2 regions of the Pseudomonas sp. NPDC099000 genome follow, and region 2 is predicted to be linked to the other one. Evidence: predicted binding sites of a transcription regulator. Region 2 holds the regulator's gene; the other holds the start of a gene.

Region 1 (3,413 bases), on a different contig from region 2:
TAAGCCATTGGCCGCAGAAAAACGCCCGTCGTAAACGCCACTAAACGTGTACGAAAAAACCTTTCAGCAGTCCCTTCACTGACAAACGCCAGACAAAAAAATGCCCGGCAAGCCGGGCAAGTTTTTTTGGGGGCGTACTTACAAGTTGTAGCCGCGTTCGTTGTGGAGTGCCAGGTCGATGCCGACGGCCTCTTCTTCTTCCGTGATACGCAGACCCATGACAGCGTCCAGGACCTTGAGAATGATGTAGGTGACGATCGCGGTGTAGATCACCGTGAAGCCCACGCCTTTGCACTGAATCCAGACTTGAGCGGCGATGTCGGTGACGGTGCCGAAGCCACCCAGGGACGGTGCGGCGAACACACCGGTCAGGATCGCGCCGAGGATACCGCCGATACCGTGCACACCGAAGGCGTCCAGGGAATCGTCATAACCGAGTTTGCGTTTCAGCGTGGTGGCGCAGAAGAAGCACACCACGCCCGCTGCCAGGCCGATGACCAGAGCACCCATCGGGCCCACGGTGCCGGCGGCCGGGGTGATGGCGACCAGACCGGCTACAACACCCGAAGCGATACCCAGTGCACTTGGTTTACCGTGAGTGACCCACTCGGCGAACATCCATCCCAGTGCAGCGGCGGCGGTTGCGATCTGGGTCACCAGCATTGCCATACCGGCCGTGCCGTTGGCCGCAGCGGCGGAACCGGCGTTGAAACCGAACCAACCCACCCACAGCATCGCGGCACCCATCAGGGTGTAACCGAGGTTGTGCGGCGCCATCGGCGTGGTCGGGAAGCCTTTGCGCTTGCCCAGCACCAGGCAGGCAATCAGACCGGCCACACCGGCGTTGATGTGCACCACGGTGCCACCGGCGAAGTCGAGCACGCCCCAGTCCCACATCAGGCCGCCGTTGCCGGACCAGACCATGTGCGCAATCGGTGCGTAAACCAGGGTGAACCACACGCCCATGAAGATCAGCATGGCGGAGAACTTCATCCGCTCGGCGAAGGCACCGACGATCAGCGCAGGGGTGATGATGGCGAAGGTCATCTGGAAGGTAATGAACACCGCCTCAGGGAACAGCGCCGCAGGGCCGGTCAGGCTCGAAGGCGTGACACCGGCGAGAAATGCCTTGCCCATGCCACCGAAGAACGAGTTGAAGTTGACGACGCCCTGCTCCATGCCGGTGGTGTCGAACGCGATGCTGTAGCCATAAATGACCCACAGAATGCTGATCAGACCGGTAATGGCGAAGCACTGCATCATCACGGAAAGAATGTTTTTGGAGCGAACCATGCCGCCGTAGAACAGCGCGAGGCCGGGAATGGTCATGAACAGCACGAGGGCTGTCGAGGTCATCATCCAGGCGGTATCGCCGGAGTTGAGGACTGGGGCCGCCACTTCGTCTGCCGCCATAGCCAGGCTGGGCATTACGAGGGACAACAGGGCTCCTAGCCCTGCGAATTTACGCAGAGTCATATTGTTTTCTCCTGGGGCGTTGGGTTTGTGGCGGCGTTTAAATCGCGTCGGTATCGGTTTCGCCGGTACGGATGCGAATCGCCTGTTCCAGATTGACCACGAAGATCTTGCCGTCACCGATCTTGCCGGTGTTGGCAGCCTTGGTTATCGCCTCGATAACCCGGTCCAGATCCTTGTCGTCAATAGCGACATCGATCTTCACCTTGGGCAGAAAATCGACCACGTACTCCGCGCCGCGATACAGCTCGGTGTGACCCTTCTGCCGACCGAAGCCTTTGACTTCAGTAACGGTAATGCCCTGCACGCCGATCTCGGACAGCGACTCGCGCACGTCGTCCAGTTTGAACGGCTTGATGATGGCAGTGACTAGCTTCATGAAAACTCTCTCCCGAATTGGTGGACTTGCCCCAGGAAAACAAACCCGACTCAAGTCTAAGCGCAGTGCCTGGCTTTGTAACGCATCGTCGACCTTACCTGCCCGTCCGACGCCAGCTAACCGCTCCTCACGAAACAACTCCCCGTTCCGCTTGGCGCACTGCATTCGTCACAGCGACTGCATCAGTGCATGGGTTACTCCTGACTAAGCAGAAAGCTTGCCATCTCGCCAAAACCCACTGAATTCAATCCCTTGGCCGCTGCCGACAGCCACTTCCCTCAAATGGCCGGACGGATACGCACAACAACAGTGCGCAGCCGTCCGTCCACATGCGCGAAAAGCGTGCATCCCTGCTGTCGGAATTGACTATAGACACTGCGTGATACACTGCCCGCCATTGTTGACAGGACATTTCCCATGCTCGCACCCAAAGACTTCCTCGACGCCCTGACCGGCACCGCTTCGCGCCTCTTCAGCGGCGAAACCCCGTTGCCGAAAAGCGAAATCGAAAGCCAGTTCAAGGCTTTGTTGCAGAGTGGCTTCAGCAAGCTGGATCTGGTGAGCCGTGAAGAGTTTGATAGCCAGATGGTTGTGCTCGCACGGACTCGGGCACGGCTGGAAAGCCTTGAGGCAAAAGTTGCGGAGATGGAAGCGAAGCTGAACCCGCCCACCGAGTAACCCCGCTGACAATGCAGTTCCCTGTGGGAGCGAGCCTGCTCGCGATTAGAGTCACCTCGGTCTACCAGCCATCCCACATGGACCGACCTCCCCTGTAGGACCTGCCGCAGGCTGCGATCTTTTGATCTGCCGCCCCGCCACCATCTCGGCAACGTCCTACAAAGATCACCACCGCCGTCCGATAGCGTCGTGAAGCCCAGGCTCCTAAGCTCATTCTCAGCTGAATATTCAGCACTGGGTTTGGCGACCTGGATAGCATCTAAACACTTCGTGACCACGTTCGAACCAGGGAATTATTCCCATCTCGAATTATGGCGGCTGTGCGTGGGAGACCTTCGGGTCTGCCGGTTTCCGGATGCACCGGTTCGCCAACCCGCGCATAGCTGCCACCCTTTTCGTTTGGCGACGATCAGAGGCAGTTTCCTTCAATTCGCATCCGGGAGCTGCAACATGGAAGAAAACTATCTAATCCCTCACGTCTTCACCCGCCACAAACTCCACCTTCACGCGCTTTTGATCGAAAACCAGCCTTGGTTCAGCGCCCGAGACCTAGGTCGTCTGCTTCGCCTTTTCCTCGACGAACGCGCCGTCCGAAAACTCGATCCCGATCAACATCAAACCGCACGAGTCGTCATCCACGGCACCCTCGAAAACACCCTGCTGATCAGCGAATCCGGCGTCTACGCCCTGCTCGTCTACCACTACTGCCCCGAATACCGAGGCCTGCGCGAATGGCTGACCCACGACGTAGTGCCAGCTCTCAGAGATGCCCAACAACCGGCAACAAGCGAACGCCCGGTCCTGAGTCTGCTGAACTGGCCAGAGATGTCGCTGAGTTTGCTGCACTGGAATAACCAGCCGTGGATCCGGTTGCAGGATGTTC
Region 2 (3,413 bases):
TCCGAAAGATTCCACCAGGAACGCAGTGCCGCTATCTGGCTGGTTCAACAGGCGCAACTTGATGGTATCGCGTAGTTGATACAGGTTCAGGTTGGTGGTGTTGACTTTGAGGTCCGCCAGATCGGCGATCGGCCCCAGCAAACTGGTTTCGTCCTGAATCGCCTCCGCCAACGAACGGTGGGCAGTACTCAGCGGGTGGCGACGGCGGGTTTCCGAGAAGCGTTTGAGCAAGGTCTCTTCGTCGGCGTCCAGGTACAACACATCGCATTTGATATGCCGACTGCGGACTTCTTCCAGCAGCTCCGGAAACCGCGATAGATGACTCGGCAGGTTGCGCGCATCGATAGATACAGCAACCAGCGGTTGTGCGAGTTCAGTATGAATCAGCGCTCGCTCGGCCAGTTCCGGCAGCAATCCGGCGGGCAGGTTGTCGATGCAGTAGTAGCCGTTGTCCTCGAGAACATCGAGTGCGGTACTTTTACCTGAGCCGGAACGGCCACTGACGATGATCAGGCGCATGATTAATGACCGTTTTGCTCGTCCAGGACAACCTGATACAAGGCTTCATTGCTCGGGGCGCTGCGCAGTTTTTCGCGGACTTCCTTGCGATCGAGCATGCTGGCGATCTGGCGCAGTAGTTCCAGGTGGGCATCGGTAGCGGCTTCCGGGACCAGCAGAACGAACAGCAGGTCAACCGGGGCGCCGTCGATGGCGTCGAAATCGATGGGTGCATCGAGGTGCATCAAGGCACTAATGGGTGAGGTGCAACCCTTGAGGCGACAGTGGGGAATGGCGATGCCGTTGCCAAAACCGGTAGAACCGAGTTTTTCACGGGCGACCAGGCTCTCGAAAACATCCTGCATGGCCAGATCCGGCACTTCGCGGTGGATAAGGTTGGCAATTTGCTCGAGGGCTTTCTTTTTGCTGCCGCCCGGCACGTTCACGAGGGAACGGCCGGGGGTCAGGATGTTTTCAAGTCGGATCATGGGTTGGGAGTGTTAACGACCGGTCGCGCCCTGAAGGAGGCTTTGGGTCTTTTCCTTATGCTTTTTGAGTTGTTTATCCAGCTTGTCGGTCAGTGCGTCGATCGCCGCGTACATATCGGTATGCTCCGCGTTTGCGACCACTTCATTGCCGGGAATATGCAGCGTGGCTTCGATTTTCTGCTTGAGCTTTTCGACCGTCATCGTGACCTGCACGTTGGTGATCTTGTCGAAATGCCTCTCTAATCGTTCGAGTTTTTCGCCGATGTAGGCGCGCAGAGGTTCGGTCACTTCCAGTTGGTGTCCACTGATGTTGACTTGCATACAGCTTCTCCTTCGTTGCCAGTGCATAAAGCGGTAGATCAGATGATCTACCACTGGAACGCTGTGGCGTGGCTCTACATCAACCGCTTGCGTTCGCTCGAAGGCGCGATCCCTAGAGATTCGCGGTACTTGGCGACGGTGCGGCGAGCCACCTGAATGCCTTGTGCCTCCAGTAAACCAGCGATCTTGCTGTCACTCAACGGCTTTTTCTGATTTTCCGCGGCAACCAGTTTTTTGATGATCGCGCGGATCGCTGTGGACGAGCATTCACCGCCTTCGGAGGTGCTGACGTGGCTGGAGAAAAAGTATTTCAGTTCATAGATGCCCCGAGGGGTATGCATGAATTTCTGCGTGGTCACCCGTGAAATCGTCGACTCGTGCATCCCCACCGCTTCGGCGATGTCATGCAGCACCAGCGGTTTCATCGCTTCGTCGCCGTACTCCAGGAAGCCGCGCTGGTGCTCGACAATCTGGGTGGCCACTTTCATCAGGGTTTCGTTGCGACTTTGCAGGCTTTTGATGAACCAGCGGGCTTCTTGCAACTGATTGCGCATGAAAGTGTTGTCGGCGCTGGTGTCGGCGCGGCGCACAAACCCGGCGTATTGGGCGTTGACCCGCAGTCGTGGCACCGATTCCTGGTTCAGCTCGACCAGCCAGCGCTCATTGTCCTTGCGCACGATCACGTCAGGGACAACGTACTCGGCTTCACTGGACTCGATCTGCGAGCCCGGGCGCGGGTTGAGGCTCTGCACCAGCTCGATGACCTGGCGCAATTCATCTTCCTTGAGCTTCATGCGACGCATCAGCTGGCTGTAATCACGGCTGCCGAGCAGGTCGATGTAGTCGGTGACCAGACGTTTCGCTTCGGCCAGCCAAGGCGTCTTGGCTGGCAGTTGGCGCAATTGCAGCAGCAGGCATTCGCCCAGGTTGCGGGCGCCAATGCCGGCTGGTTCGAATTGCTGGATGCGGTGCAGGACGGCTTCGATTTCGTCCAGTTCGATGTCCAGTTCCGGATCGAAGGCCTCGAGAATTTCCTCGAGGGTTTCGTCCAGGTAGCCCTGATTGTTGATGCAGTCGATCAGGGTCACGGCGATCAGGCGATCGGTGTCGGACATCGGTGCCAGGTTCAGTTGCCACAACAAATGGCTTTGCAGGCTTTCACCGGCCGATGTGCGGGTGGTGAAATCCCACTCGTCGTCATCATTGCTCGGCAGGCTGCTGGCGCTGGTCTGGTAGACGTCTTCCCACGCGGTATCGACGGGCAGCTCGTTGGGAATGCGCTCGTTCCAGTCGCCTTCCTCGAGGTTATCCACCGTCGGGGCGGTTTCCTGGTAAGAGGGTTCCGAAATATCGGCGTTGGGGAGCTGTTCGGCTTTGTCGGCCAAGGGGTCGGCGTTATCGAAGTCGTCGCCTTCTTCCTGGCGTTCGAGCATCGGATTGGACTCCAGGGCCTCCTGGATTTCCTGTTGCAGGTCCAGGGTCGACAATTGGAGCAGGCGGATGGCCTGTTGGTGCTGAGGTGTCATCGTCAGCTGCTGGCCCATTCTCAAGACTAGCGATGGTTTCATGGCAGGGGCTTAACACCTTATTCGCCGGCGCACATGCGCCATCCACTACAGGGCGCCGGAGCGCCAAACATAAGCAAATTATATGCCCGAAACTGCAGCGTTTGCCTAGAGCGCTGTAACAATAAAAAAGTATTGATTTTTTATCGAGACAAGCGCTCGGACAATCAGCCAGACACCTTAGCGCTTAAAGGCGGAATTCGTGGCCCAGATACACTTCCTTGACCAGTTCGTTGGCCAGGATGGTGGCGGAGTCACCTTCGGCGATCAGTTGGCCATCGTTGACGATGTAGGCGGTTTCGCAGATATCCAGGGTTTCACGGACGTTGTGGTCAGTGATCAGCACGCCAATGCCTTTGGCCTTGAGGTGGTAGATGATCTGTTTGATGTCGCCCACCGAAATCGGGTCCACACCGGCGAATGGTTCGTCGAGGAGGATGAATTTCGGGTTGGTGGCCAGTGCCCGGGCGATTTCCACCCGGCGACGCTCACCGCCGGACAGGCTCATGCCGAGGTTGTCGCGGATATGGCTGATGTGGAA

Evidence for each region. Region 2 encodes sigma-54, which starts transcription at its own class of promoters, with help from an activator protein. Its sites were predicted from a motif close to ANTGGCATNNANNTTGCTNT; they were not measured.
Region 1: the regulator sigma-54 is predicted to act here: its motif matches at 2,058-2,077, upstream of glnK (P-II family nitrogen regulator).

Annotation. Positions count from the first base shown of each region.
Region 1 is NZ_JBIWAF010000004.1:44,875-48,287, forward strand. Features, by position in the region: gene ACIQV9_RS07090 (ammonium transporter) at 139-1,476, opposite strand; gene glnK (P-II family nitrogen regulator) at 1,514-1,852, opposite strand; gene ACIQV9_RS07100 (accessory factor UbiK family protein) at 2,270-2,530, shown strand; gene ACIQV9_RS07105 (Bro-N domain-containing protein) at 2,981-3,413, shown strand, end outside.
Region 2 is NZ_JBIWAF010000007.1:92,298-95,710, forward strand. Features, by position in the region: gene rapZ (RNase adapter RapZ) at 1-519, opposite strand, end outside; gene ptsN (PTS IIA-like nitrogen regulatory protein PtsN) at 522-986, opposite strand; gene hpf (ribosome hibernation-promoting factor, HPF/YfiA family) at 999-1,307, opposite strand; gene ACIQV9_RS11430 (RNA polymerase factor sigma-54) at 1,382-2,875, opposite strand; gene lptB (LPS export ABC transporter ATP-binding protein) at 3,060-3,413, opposite strand, start outside.